4 regions of the Pseudomonas sp. SJZ078 genome follow, and region 1 is predicted to be linked to each of the others. Evidence: predicted binding sites of a transcription regulator. Region 1 holds the regulator's gene; each other region holds the start of a gene.

The links. Region 1 encodes FliA, which starts transcription of late flagellar genes. Its sites were predicted from a motif close to CTAAAGTTTNNNNNNNNNNNGCCGNTAA; they were not measured.
Region 2: the regulator FliA is predicted to act here: its motif matches at 2,216-2,243, upstream of FBY02_RS00015 (methyl-accepting chemotaxis protein).
Region 3: the regulator FliA is predicted to act here: its motif matches at 2,273-2,300, upstream of motA (flagellar motor stator protein MotA).
Region 4: the regulator FliA is predicted to act here: its motif matches at 1,448-1,475, upstream of flgM (flagellar biosynthesis anti-sigma factor FlgM).

What each region holds. Positions count from the first base shown of each region.
Region 1 covers NZ_VIUG01000012.1:30,404-33,838, reverse strand. Annotated here, with positions in the region: gene fleN (flagellar synthesis regulator FleN) at 107-937, shown strand; gene fliA (RNA polymerase sigma factor FliA) at 934-1,677, shown strand; gene FBY02_RS13215 (chemotaxis response regulator CheY) at 1,792-2,163, shown strand; gene FBY02_RS13210 (protein phosphatase CheZ) at 2,182-2,970, shown strand; gene FBY02_RS13205 (chemotaxis protein CheA) at 2,995-3,435, shown strand, end outside.
Region 2 covers NZ_VIUG01000001.1:2,303-5,737, reverse strand. Annotated here, with positions in the region: gene FBY02_RS00020 (TonB-dependent siderophore receptor) at 1-2,074, opposite strand, end outside; gene FBY02_RS00015 (methyl-accepting chemotaxis protein) at 2,285-3,435, shown strand, end outside.
Region 3 covers NZ_VIUG01000013.1:7,494-10,928, reverse strand. Annotated here, with positions in the region: gene rsgA (small ribosomal subunit biogenesis GTPase RsgA) at 1-235, shown strand, start outside; gene motB (flagellar motor protein MotB) at 309-1,349, opposite strand; gene motA (flagellar motor stator protein MotA) at 1,353-2,204, opposite strand; gene FBY02_RS13700 (HDOD domain-containing protein) at 2,359-3,435, shown strand, end outside.
Region 4 covers NZ_VIUG01000030.1:39,109-42,543, forward strand. Annotated here, with positions in the region: gene FBY02_RS22230 (chemotaxis protein CheV) at 1-496, opposite strand, end outside; gene flgA (flagellar basal body P-ring formation chaperone FlgA) at 575-1,339, shown strand; gene flgM (flagellar biosynthesis anti-sigma factor FlgM) at 1,512-1,817, shown strand; gene FBY02_RS22245 (flagella synthesis protein FlgN) at 1,864-2,331, shown strand; gene FBY02_RS22250 (flagellar brake protein) at 2,424-3,170, shown strand; gene FBY02_RS22255 (MFS transporter) at 3,301-3,435, opposite strand, start outside.

The DNA.
Region 1 (3,435 bases):
GAATACTTTTTGTACCTACATCGATGGTCTGCCAGGCAATGTTCCGTATGTGAACGCGCAGCCAGTAATGTGGCCTCCGTCTAAGTAAGACAGGTAAAGAACGAACATGGGCAGCATGCATCCCGTACAGGTGATCGCGGTGACCGGCGGCAAAGGTGGCGTCGGCAAGACTAACGTGTCAGTGAACTTGTCCCTGGCTCTGGCAGAGCTTGGCCGACGGGTCATGCTGCTGGACGCCGACCTGGGCCTGGCGAACGTCGATGTGCTGTTGGGACTCACACCCAAGCGCACGCTGGCGGACGTGATCGAGGGCCGCTGCGAGCTGCGTGACGTGCTGCTGCAGGGGCCGGGCGGGATTCGCATCGTGCCGGCCGCCTCCGGCACCCAGAGCATGGTTCATCTGACGCCGGCCCAGCACGCCGGCCTGATCCAGGCATTCAGCGACATCGGTGACAACCTCGACGTGCTGGTAATCGACACGGCGGCGGGCATCGGTGATTCGGTCGTCAGCTTCGTGCGCGCCGCCCAGGAAGTGCTGCTGGTGGTCTGTGACGAGCCTACCTCCATCACCGATGCCTACGCCCTGATCAAGCTCTTGAACCGCGACTACGGCATGAACCGCTTCCGCGTCCTGGCCAACATGGCCCAGAGCCCGCAGGAGGGGCGCAACCTGTTCGCCAAGTTGACCAAGGTCACCGATCGTTTCCTGGACGTTGCCCTGCAATACGTCGGTGCCGTGCCGTACGACGAGAGCGTACGCAAGGCGGTCCAGAAGCAACGTGCCGTCTATGAAGCCTTTCCCCGTTCCAAATGCGCGCTGGCATTCAAGGCAATCGCCCAGAAGGTCGATACCTGGCCGCTGCCGGCCAATCCGCGCGGGCATCTGGAATTTTTCGTCGAGCGTCTCGTGCAACAAACAGCAGGGCCCGTGTTATGACAGCCAGCGGTTACAACCACCTCTACAAGAAATCGGCACGGGACGCCCAATACGAGTTGATCGAGCGTTATGCGCCCTTGGTCAAGCGCATCGCCTATCACTTGTTGGCGCGGTTGCCGGCCAGTGTGCAGGTCGAGGACCTGATCCAGGCGGGCATGATCGGCCTGCTCGAAGTGGCGAACAAATACGACGCCAGCAAGGGCGCCAGTTTCGAGACCTACGCCGGCATCCGCATTCGCGGCGCGATGCTCGACGAAGTCCGCAAGGGCGACTGGGCACCCCGTTCGGTGCATCGCAATACCCGCATGGTCAGTGACGCCATTCGCGCTATTGAAGCGAAAACCGGACGAGACGCTAAAGATCACGAGGTTGCGGCCGAACTCCAGTTGAGTCTCGATGATTATTACGGGATTTTGAACGATACCTTGGGCAGCCGCCTGTTCAGTTTCGACGACCTGTTGCAGGACGGCGATCATGATGGGCTGCACGAGGACGGCGCGAGTACTCACATGGAGCCTGCGCGTGACCTGGAAGACGAACGTTTCCAGAGCGCGTTGGCCGATGCGATTGCCAATTTGCCGGAGCGTGAGCGACTGGTCTTGGCGCTGTACTACGACGAAGAGCTGAATCTCAAGGAAATCGGTGAGGTCCTGGGGGTCAGCGAATCGCGGGTCAGTCAGTTACACAGCCAGTGCGCCGCCCGTTTGCGGGGGCGTTTGGGGGAGTGGCGAGCGCGCTGACAGTCGGTTCGGGTGCCCCGGACCGTCGTCGGATGCTGTACCGGATTGATTGAAATGGCGCGTTCAGGTGCTGTACGCGTTTAAGTCTGCTTGGAGGTCGAATTGGACAAGAACATGAAAATCCTCATCGTTGATGACTTTTCAACGATGCGGCGGATCATAAAAAACCTGTTGCGTGACCTTGGGTTCACCAACACGGTCGAGGCCGACGATGGCACCACTGCCATCCCGGTTCTCAATAGCGGGAGCATCGACTTTCTGGTGACTGACTGGAACATGCCCGGCATGACCGGTATCGACTTGCTGCGCCATGTGCGCGCCGATGAAAAACTCAAGCACCTTCCTGTGTTGATGGTCACCGCCGAAGCCAAGCGCGAGCAGATCATCGAAGCGGCCCAAGCCGGTGTGAACGGCTATGTGGTCAAACCCTTCACGGCCCAGGCGTTGAAAGAAAAGATCGAAAAGATCTTCGAACGCATCGGTTAACGGCGCCACGGGGGAGCTATGGAGAATAATGAAGCTTCAATGGGCGATTTCGAATCGACCCTGAAAAAACATGCCCGCGAACTGGTCGACAGCCTTGAGAAAGGTCGTTTCGGCGATGCAGTCCAGATGATCCACGAGCTCAATCAGACCCGGGATCGTGGTCTGTACCAGGAAGTCGGCAAGCTCACCCGTGAATTGCACAGCGCGATCGTCAATTTCCAGATCGATCCGAACACCCCCCAGGCCGAGGAGGTCTCGCAGATCACCGACGCGACCGAGCGGCTGTCCTACGTGGTCAAGCTGACCGAGGCCGCCGCCAACCGCACCATGGACCTGGTGGAAAGCGCCACGCCGTTGGTCAATGGCCTTGGCGATGAAGCCCAGGCCTTGAGCGCCGACTGGGCCCGTTTCATGCGTCGTGAAGTCGGCGCAGAGGAATTCCGCGACCTGGCGCGTCGGGTCGACGGTTTTCTGACACGCAGCAGCGCCGATAACCGCGCGGTCGCGAGCAACCTCAACGACATTCTGCTGGCCCAGGACTACCAGGACCTGACCGGTCAGGTGATCAAGCGCGTCACCCAATTGGTCACCGAAGTCGAAGGCAATCTGCTCAAGCTGGTGTTGATGGCCAGCCAGGTCGACCGCTTTGCGGGCATTGAACACGACCGTGAAGCGATGCTTGCCGAAAAAGATCCACAAAAACATCTCTCTCAGGGTGAAGGTCCGCAAATTCATGCCGATAAAAGAGAAGACGTTATGTCCGGTCAGGACGATGTGGACGATTTGCTGTCCAGCCTTGGATTTTAGCCCTGTTTTAGGAGCACCCCATTAATGAGCTTCGGCGCCGATGAAGAGATCCTTCAGGATTTCCTGGTTGAGGCCGGCGAGATTCTAGAGCAACTGTCCGAGCAATTGGTCGAGCTGGAAAGCCGGCCGGATGATGCGGATCTGCTCAACGCAATCTTTCGCGGTTTCCACACTGTAAAAGGAGGCGCCGGCTTCCTTCAGCTCAACGAGCTGGTGGAGTGCTGCCATATTGCCGAGAACGTGTTCGACATCCTGCGCAAGGGTGAGCGTCGCGTGGATTCGGAATTGATGGACGTGGTGCTGGAAGCGCTGGACGCGGTCAACAGCATGTTCAGCGAGGTGCGTGATCGTTCGCCGATCACCGCTGCCACCCCTGAGTTGCTCGCTGCGCTGTCGCGCCTGGCCGAGCCGCAATCGGCTGACGAAGCTGCTCCGGTCGAGACCGCGGTTGAAGAACCCATTGTC
Region 2 (3,435 bases), on a different contig from region 1:
CGACTTGCAACTGGCTGCCGGTGGAGGACGGGTAGTACTGCTTGTCGAACAGGTTATCGACGTTCAGTTGCAGCGACGTCTTGTACCCCAGCACCGGCGACTCCCAACGCAGGAAGGCGTCGGCCACGGTATAGCTGCTCAGCCAGAAATCGTTGGCGTTGTTGGCCGCGCGCTCGCCGACGTAGCGTGCGCCGGCACCGGCATGCCAGGCGCCGAATTCGGCCGGAACGTTGAGGTGGTGCGACAGGTACAGGCTGGCGGTGTGCTTAGGCGCGTCCGACAGGCGATGGCCTTCGTTCTTCGGATCATCCAGTATTTCCGTATGGGTGTAGGCGTAGGTGCCGATCAGGTCCCAGCGTTCGGCCAGACGTCCGGTGACGTCGAGCTCCAGGCCTTGGGAGCCGACTTTGCCGGCGGCTTCTGCAATGGTTTTCCCACCCACTACGGCATTGGTTACCACATTCTTTTTTTCGATATCGAACAAGGCGAGATTGATATTCAGCCCAGGCAGAGGATCATATTTGGCACCGATTTCATAACTGCGCCCTTCCTCCGGCTTGAAAGTGCTGAGGTTGTCATCGACGGTATCGTTGGGCTTGAACGAACGGCTGTAATTCCCGTACAGGGACAAAGTTTCATCCGCTTTGTAGACCAGCCCCAGAAACGGAACAAAGGCATCGCCGTTATCGTCGCGAACAGGCACTCGCTTGATCATGCCCGTCTCACTGAACTGGTCGTAATGCTGATAGCGTCCTCCAAACACCAGAATCCAACGATCGTCCAGGTGCCAGTTGTCTTTAAGGTAAACGGAGCTGGAAGTCAGTTTGTTACTCAAGTTGCTTTGCGCAGCATTTATCTTGCCTGGCTCTGCCAGACCACCATAAACCGGCGCGGTGATATCGAACCCTCCTTGTGCAGTGCCACGGTAGGTCTTGCCACGGTATTGATCGGACACCTGATTATCGACACCGATCAGCAGATCATGACGCTGACCGAACAGCTCCTGCTTACCCATGAAATCCCAACTGGCGTAACGCGTTTCATCGTCGTAGTGCGCACCATTGGCGGCACGCTGAAACTTACCGGCATTTGACAGGCTCGGCTGCGCAATCGAAAGACTGTACCGATCATTGTTCCAGCCATAAGTCACCCGAGTCTTCCACGCCTCGCTCAACTCATACTCGAAACGCGCCGTCGCCGTCTCACGAATCCCGACGCTCTTGGCCCAGCGCTCATCGAGGCGCTTGTCATAATCGATATCCGCCGGATGCCCGTCGGTAAACACCGTCCCCCGGTCGAACGGGTTGGAATATTCGTTGTACTCATAACTCAGGCTCAACGAGGCCCGCTCACCCGTCCAAGCCAGGGACGGCGCCACCAACGTGCTCTCATTCACGCCATAGTTGCGCCAGTAATCTTCATGACCACGCTCGGCAATCAGCCGATACGCCAGCCCGGTATCCCCTAGCGGCCCGGTGGTGTCCACGCCCAGGGTGCCGCCGCCTTCGCTGTAGGCCGAGCCGCTCAGCGTGGTGCTCTGGGTGTATTCGGGCTTTTTGCTGATGACGTTGATCAGACCACCAGGCTCCAGCGCGCCATACAACATCGAGGCCGGACCCTTGAGCACTTCGACCCGCTCGGTGGTGGCGCTGAAGTTGTGTCCCAGGTTCGAACGCACGCCGTCGCGCAGGATCGAGCCATCGTCGTTGGTGCCAAAACCACGCTTGATCAGCGAGTCCCGCGAGCCCCCCAGGGTATTGCCCTGGCTGACGCCGCTGACGAACTTCATCGCATCGCCAAGTGAGCGCACCTGATAATCGTCCAGTGTCTGCTGGGTCACCACATTGATTGATTGCGCCTCTTCCTTGATCGGTACATCGTTTTTGCTTGCCGTGCTGGCTTGCGATGCCGTGTAGCCCTCATCTTGAGTGACGCGACTGCCCTGGATGTCCGTGGTGGGCAGTTCGATTACATCCTGGGCCCACAACGGGCTGGCGATGAAGCAGCAGGACAAGGTCGGCAATACACACTTGATGAAGACGTTGCGATTCGCAGGAGGGGTGAAACGATTCAAGACACGCACTCACAGGGGATGTTAATGCGAGCAAATATACTTTGAGAATTATTCCCAGTAAACACTTGTGGGAGCGGGCTTGCCCGCTCCCACAAGGCTCTATCGACTCGTGCAAAGTGATATCAAATAGCTCCAATCCGGCTAAAGCTTTCACCCCTGCGGTCGACTGTTAGCCATCAAGTAGATATTTTTCTGCCCAGGAGCTATGGCATGCAGACGTTGAAGGCTTTGTACGAGTCCATCGAAATGCACTTTTTCGATACGCTCACCAAGAAACTCTCAAGCCTTTTCCTGCTGGTCGCCGTCAGCGGCTTGCTGTACTGGGTGGCCCTCAGCGCCCGTACCGACATTGTGGCGCAGTTGCACAACGCGCAGCTCGACGCCGCCCTGCTGGGGCAGATCGAGGGCCGCCTCGACAGCCTGACCCAGGCCCTGTTGTTCGGTGCGCTCTTGACGCTGTGCATGATCAGCTTCATGGTCTGGTACTTTCGCCACCTCATCGTGCGCCCCGTCACCGCCATGACCCGTGCACTGGAGGAGATCGCCAACGGCGAAGGCGACCTGTCCAGGGACCTGCCGTTGGTGACCCATGACGAAATCCGCGTGTTGGCCGGCACCTGCAACCGTTTCCTGGCCAAGCAACGGGAAATCATCAGCAACGTCCAGGCACTCACCGTGCACATCGCCGTGGAGTCGGCGCGCTCGCTCAAGAACATCAGCGACTCCAGCGACAGCGCCACCCACCAGGCGCGCTTCGCCAAGGAAGTCATGGAGCAGAGCAACTCCGCCGTGGAGCGCATCGAAGAGGTCTCACGCCAGACCCAGGGCATCTCCAGCACCACCGCGCAGAACCTGAGCATGGCCCGGGATTCCTATGCCGAGCTGCTGGAAGTGACCGGCAACATCGGCGAGATCGCCGGCAGCCTCAATGAGTTCGCGACGCTGGTGAGCGCCTTGAATCAGCGTTCATCGAGCATCAAGTCCATCGTTGGCTTGATCCAGCAGATCTCTGCCCAGACCAACCTGTTGGCCCTCAACGCCGCCATCGAAGCCGCCCGTGCCGGCGAGAGCGGCCGGGGCTTCGCCGTGGTGGCCGATGAGGTGCGGACCCTGGCGCAGAATGTCAGCCGGGCCACGGACGACATCTCGCGCAACATCGACGCCATGCTCGAGGAAGTCGGCTCCACCCACGAGCAGACCACCCAGATCAGCCACAGCGCCCGGGAAACCCAAAAAGTCGTGGAGCGTGCTTCCGGCCATTTCGAGAGCATGATCGTCGACTTCGAATCCACCAACGGCAAGCTGGCCGACATCGCCGGGCACATCCAGCAGTTCGCCGATGCCAACACCGGCATCAACGA
Region 3 (3,435 bases), on a different contig from region 1:
GATCGACTCGCCAGGCATCCGCGAGTTCGGCCTGGGCCATGTCAGCCGGGCCGATGTAGAGGCCGGGTTCATCGAGTTCAACGACCTGATCGGCACCTGCCGCTTCCGTGACTGCAAGCACGACCGCGAACCCGGCTGCGCCCTGCTCAAGGCACTGGAAGACGGTCGCGTGCAGCAGCAACGGATGAACAGCTATCGCTCGATCATCGCCAGCTTGCCGGAAAGCAGCTACTGACCCAAAGGGATGTAAGCCAGACACAATTGTGGCGAGGGGACTTGTCCCCTCGCCACAGGTATCGGCGGCTGGATTATTGTGCAGGCGTTCCCGGCGGTTTCGGCGCGGCATCGTCGAACAGATTCAGACGCTCGCGCAACTCATGGGCCGGCACCGGTTGCTGATCGGCCGGCAAGGCGTTCGGATCGGCCGCAGCCCCCGGCGTCGCCGCCGGTGCTTCGCCCGGGGCCCTCTCGCCCTGGGCCGGGTCGGGTGCCGGATCGTCGGTCTGCGAACCTTCGATGGCCTTCTGGGCCTTCTTGGTCAACACCACGATATCGATACGCCGGTTGACCGGATTGAACGGATCCTTGCGGTCGAACAACGCCGAAGAGGCATATCCGACCACCCGCGCCACCTGCTCATCCGGATAGCTGCCGGCCACCAGGGCACGACGTGCCGCGTTGGCGCGGTTGGCGGAGAGTTCCCAGTTGCCGAAGTCGCCCTTGCCGACGTACGGCTTGGCGTCGGTGTGGCCGCTGATGCTGATCTTGTTCGGCACCGCCTTGATGGTGTCGGCCATGGCCAGCAGGATGTCCTCGAAATAAGGCTTCAGGCGTGCGCTGCCGGAATCGAACATCGGCCGGTTCTCGGCATCCGTGATCTGGATGCGCAAGCCGTTCGGCGTGATCTCGAACAGGATCTGGTCCTTGAATTTCTGCAGTTGCGGGTTCTCGTCGACCTTGTTCTGCAACTCCTGCAACAACAATTCCAGACGTTCGCGCTCGACCTGCTCGGCCATACCCTCGACCTGCTCGGAATCCACCGTCACCTTGTCGGGCTGCGGCTGGGACTTGACCTCGGGGTTGAGCGTATTTTCCGGCGCGAGGGTCGGCGATCCGCCCAGGTCGATGATGTAGGGCGTGCCGCTTTCGGAGAAGCCGACCGGGTCCTTGAAGTAACCGGCGATGGCGATCTTCTGTTCCGGGGTCGCGGTGGACAGCAGCCATAGCACCAGGAAGAACGCCATCATCGCCGTCGCGAAGTCGGCGAAGGCGATTTTCCAGGCGCCCCCGTGGTGTCCAGCGGCTATGCGCTTGACACGCTTGATGATGATCGGCTGGTTGTTCTCCATGGCTTAGCGACCGCGAACCGCTTGTTCCAGCTCGGCAAAGCTTGGACGGTGCGCCGGGTACAGGACCTTGCGGCCGAATTCCACGGCCAGCGAAGGAGGCATGCCCGAGGCCGAGGCCACCAGGGAGGCCTTGATGGCCTCGTAGGTGTTGAGTTCTTCCTTGGCATCATGGGCCAGGGAATGGGCCAGGGGACCGAAGAAACCATAAGCGGCCAGGATACCGAAGAAGGTACCGACCAGCGCCGCACCCACGTGCAGGCCGATGGACTTCTGGTCGCCATCGCCCAGGGAAGCCATGGTCACCACGATACCCAGTACCGCCGCGACGATACCGAAGCCGGGCATGGCGTCAGCGATGCCGGTCACGGCGTGGGACGGATGCTCAAGGTCTTCCTTGAGGCTGTACAGCTCCATGTCGAACAGGCCTTCGAGCTCATGGGGGGCCATGTTGCCGGACGACATGATGCGCAGGTAATCACAGATGAACGCCGTCATGCGGGCGTCCTTGAGCACTGCCGGGTACTTGGCAAAGATCGGGCTGGCGGCGGCGTCTTCGATATCGCCCTCGATCGCCATCATGCCTTCGCGGCGGCTTTTGTTGAGGATCTCGTAGATCAGCCCCAGCACCTCGAGATAGAAGGTGTGGCTGAAGCGCGAACTGAACATGCCCAAGGATTTCTTGAGCACGTGCATCGTCATGTAGCCGGGGTTGGCCTGCAGGAATGCGCCAAGGGCCGCACCACCGATGATCATGACCTCGAAGGGTTGGATCAGGGCGGCAATCTTGCCATGGGAGAGCACGTATCCGCCGAGCACGCTCGCGAACACGACAATGATGCCGATAATTTTAGCCATAGATTGAAAGTACTTATTTAAGTCGGGTTCAAGGTCATATTCGGAAGCTGGAAAATCTCTTCTTCTACTTATCGGCAAAACTGCGCCAGACTATAGCCAGTTCTGGCGAAAAGCCAGTTTGCCACGTTGCAGCATGCGATGATCACGTCCAGCCATGGCTAACGAAACGAAGGTTCCAACCCCACGACCGACCACCCTCGAAGGCTGGGTAAAACTGCTCGAGGGCGTGCATTTGCCGGTGCCCCAGACCAGTCATGACCAGGTCTGCAAGGCCGTCGCCGATAGCCGCCGCTCGCTACGTGACATCGCCGAGCTCATGCAGGACAGTCCTGCCCTGGCCCTGAGCGTCATCCGCGAAGCCAACCATCATACCCACGGCAGCCTCACTGAGCCGGCGGAAAACCTCGAAGTCGCCATCAACCGCCTCGGCCTCAAACGTACCGAGGAGTTGCTCGCCCGCCTGCCCTCGCTGCCGGAGCAGGAGATCCCCGTCACCCTGCGCCAGTTGCAATTGATCAGCCAGCACGCCACGCAACAGGCCAATGGCTTCTTTGCCAGCCGCCTGGCGCGGCTGTGGCAAGACATCCACTGGGGCAGCCTGCTGTTCCTGTCACCGCTCTGGCCCCTGGCCCTGACGCACCCGCGGTTGCTGGGGGAATGGGAGATGCGAGTGATGCATAGAGGCCAGTCGGCCAGCAAGGTGGAACGCGAACTGTTCGGTGTCGGCCTGCTGGAGATCTGTCTCGCGGTGGTGGAAGCCTGGCGCTTGCCGATCTGGGTGGCCCAAGGCTATCGCCTGCTGCTCAACGAACGTCGTGAACTGGTGAAGGTGTTACGCATCGCCCGGGACAGCGAACATCCGTTGCGCCAGCAGAATCGCCTGGACGATGATCCGACCCTGCGACGTTGGCTCAACCAGCCGGCCAATACCGTGCTGCTGGCGAACGGCCTGGCACTTTCGGCGCATCAGGCCTGGGACTGTCCCCACAACCTCCGCTGGCAATACCTCACCAGCCTGTACCTGCAGATGCCCATGGATGAGCTTCAGCAACAGATGCACCAGCAGGCCGCCAACAGTGCCCGCCACCACGCCATGCCGGACCTCTGGCACCCGGCCGAGGCACTGCTCTGGCCGCCCGGCAGCCGTCGCGTCCAGGTCGCAGGGCCTTCCGTCGCCCAACCCAGCGCCGAAGACCTGGCCCTGTGGCGCAAGCGATGCGCGGCGTTGCTG
Region 4 (3,435 bases), on a different contig from region 1:
CGTGGGAAATGGTTTCCGTGGTCGGCGCCACTTCGGCGAGGATTTTCTCCACGTCGATGATTTCCACCAACTGGCCGTCGACCCGGGTTACCGCCGTCAGGTAGTGATCGCGGCCGGTGCCCTTGGGCGGTGGATGGATCTCTTCCCAGTTCATGTTGACGATGCGCTCCACCGAGCGCACCAGGAAACCCTGGGTCTTGGTGTTGTACTCGGTGATGATCACAAACGGATTGCTCTGATCCAGCAGCCGACCGGAACCGGTGGCCATCGCCAGATCGAGAATCGGGATGGTCGCTCCCCGGATATTTGCCACACCGCACACGACGGGACTGGACTTGGGCATCAAGGTCAGCTTGGGGCATTGCAGCACCTCGCGCACCTTGAATACGTTGATCCCATATAACTGCTGGCCATCGAGACGGAACAACAACAGCTCCAGGCGATTCTGACCGACCAGCTGTGTGCGCTGGTTTACCGAATCCATCACTCCCGCCATGCCCTGACTCCTACCTAACGCTAATGTGTCCGACGCGCATTCATCACTAAACGGCACGGGGCTTGCTATTCAACCGGCATGAACGCACAAACGACATTTTCTCGACGCCTGACCACTCATTGCCGCCTCTGGCTCGGTATGCTGTTGGCTGTCTGCCTGTTCGCCTCGGGGGGACGCGCCCTTGCCGAAGCTCCGGTTACCTTGCCTGATCTCCTTATCGGCGTCACTCAGGGCTTTCTTGAATTCACCGTAGAAGACTATCTGGCTTCCAGTCAAACCGAAGGTCGCTACGAAATCGAAGTCAACCAGATCGACCCGCGCTTGCGCATGCCAATGTGTGACAAGGAATTGACTGCGTCCCTGGAAAGCCCTGCCAGGCCACTGGGACGGGTCACGGTAAAGGTCCGTTGCGACAGCGCGGCCCCCTGGACGGTCTTCGTGCCAGCCCAGGTACGCCTGTTTCGCGAAATCGTCACCACCACCCGCCCTTTGAAACGGGCCGGAATCGTCGAGCCCCAGGACGTGACGTTGCGTGAACGGGATGTCAGCCAGATCACCCAAGGGTTCCTGACCTCCGTCGATCAGGCCATCGGACAGAAACTTGTCCGACCAATGGTAGCCGACCAGATCGTGACTCTTTTGCACCTGGAACAGGCCGAAGTCGTCCGCAAAGGTGACCAGGTGGTGATCACGGCCCGTAGCGGCACCCTGGCCGTGCGGATGCCCGGCGAAGCCCTGTCCAATGGCGGCATGAACGAACAGATTCGAGTGAAGAACCTAAATTCCCAACGCGTCATCAAGGCGCAAGTGATGGCCCCAGGCCAGGTGGAAGTGGCTATGTAGTGATCCGGTAGAGACGGGTAGAAAGCTGGCGCTTGACCCTGCTGTTCCCTAGACTGTGCCTTACGCAAGGCAAGCGCAGACGTGCGCACGCTCATTGAACAAATGAGCCTAAAGTTTTTTGGGGGATGGCCGAAAACATGGCAAGCGTCCAAATACCCAGAGGTTTTTTACCATGGTCATCGATTTCAATCGTTTAAACAGCTCCTCACCATTGACAGGCACTACGCGCACCAACGCCAGCAAGGAAACTGAAAAATCCTCGCCGGCCGAGCAGGCCACCACTGTCAAGAACGGGGAGTCGGTACACCTCAGTGATGAGGCTCAGCAGTTGCAGAAGATTACTGACAAGCTGCGCGATCAACCTGTCGTCGACAACGCCCGCGTGGCCGAGTTGAAAGCAGCCATCGCCGATGGCAGCTATAAGGTCGACAGCAACCGTGTAGCCAGCAAACTGCTCAACTTCGAAGCCCAGCGCTAGGCCGCCGCCAGCGCAGGCTTTTGGATGCTAAGACCCAAGGCCAGCCATGCACGACACTCATTTATTGCAATTGATCATCGACGACTTTGTTCCAGCACAACAATTGCTGGAGCTGCTGCAGACCGAATCCCTGGCGCTGCATGGTCGCGACATGCCCTTGCTGGAAAATATCCTGGCACAGAAACAGGCATTGATCATTCTGCTCGATCAGCATGGCCGCAAACGCAGCGAGATTCTCGCCAGCCTCAACCTGCCCGCCAACAACGATGGCCTCGAGCAACTGGCCAGCCAGTCGACGATCGGCGATCAGTTGTTGTCCCAAAGCGCAGTGCTCAATGATCTGCTCGCCCAGTGCCAGGCGGCCAACGCCCGCAACGGCCAGTCGATCCAACTCCAGCAAGCCGCTACCGCCAACCAGTTGCGCATCCTCAATGGCGGTGAAATCCCGACGCTTTACGATGCTCGCGGCTCGACCGCCAAGATGGTCAAGCACCGCCCGCTCAGCCAGGCATGAAACGAACCATGCCTGCGCTCTATCAACCCGCGATAGATGCTGGCAAAATGCTGGCCATTCGTAGTCGTATTTTGCTTGGAGATTGACCCACCGTGTTCAATGCCTCAAACGCGGATGATGCTCCGCAACCGCCCAAGGTCCTTACCACGCCCCTGGAAATCTCCGGCAACCTGCGGATGCTGCAAGATAGCCACGATCCGTTGATCATTACCTTCCACGAACGCACCCAGCGCTTCCAGAGCTACCTGGTCGACGTCGATCGCGAGAAGAACACCATCGCCCTGGATGAAATGATCCCTCGCGACGGGGAGCGTTTCCTGCTCGCGGGCGAGCCGTTTCGGGTCGAAGGTTTCCATGATGGCGTGCGCATCGCATGGGAAGGCAAGGGTCCGCTGACGATCAATGAGTCCCACGATGGTCGCTGCTACCGTGGCGCCTTGCCCGACGAAGTGGTTTATCACCAACGTCGCAACGCCTTCCGCGCAGCCTTGAAGCTGGCGCAACTGGTGAGCATCGAACTGGGCGGCGACAAGCTCAAGTCACCCGTGAGCGGCAAACTGCTGGATATCTCCGCCACCGGCTGCAAGCTGCGCTTCGATGGCGACATCACCGAGCGCCTGCAATTGGGCCAGGTTTACGAGCGCTTCATCGCCGCCCTGCCCTTTGGCAACATGACGGCACCGGTCGAACTGCGCTACCTGCATTTCGAAGAACGCATCAACACCACCTTCGCCGGCGTGCGCTTCCACAATATCAGTGGCCTGGTGCAGCGGCAGGTCGAGCGTTTCGTCTATCAGCTGCAGCGCGAAGCGCGCCGCTTCGATAAAGACGATATCTGATCCCCAGCCCCGAATATTTTCTGCGCCTGGACCGACCTCATCGCGAGCAGGCTCGCTCCCATAAGGACTTGCGGTTTACCGCCCCCATATGGGAGCGAGCCTGCTCGCGATTGGCGACACCACTGCCTACTTACCTGGCTTGAGGTTCCTCAGCGTCAGCCCCCTCGGTGACCGGCTCTGCAACCGGCTCGACCTCCGGATTCGGCGTCACCTGCATCTGCTCTTGCACCACCTGCTCATCGACCCTCGGGTCGAGACACGCCAC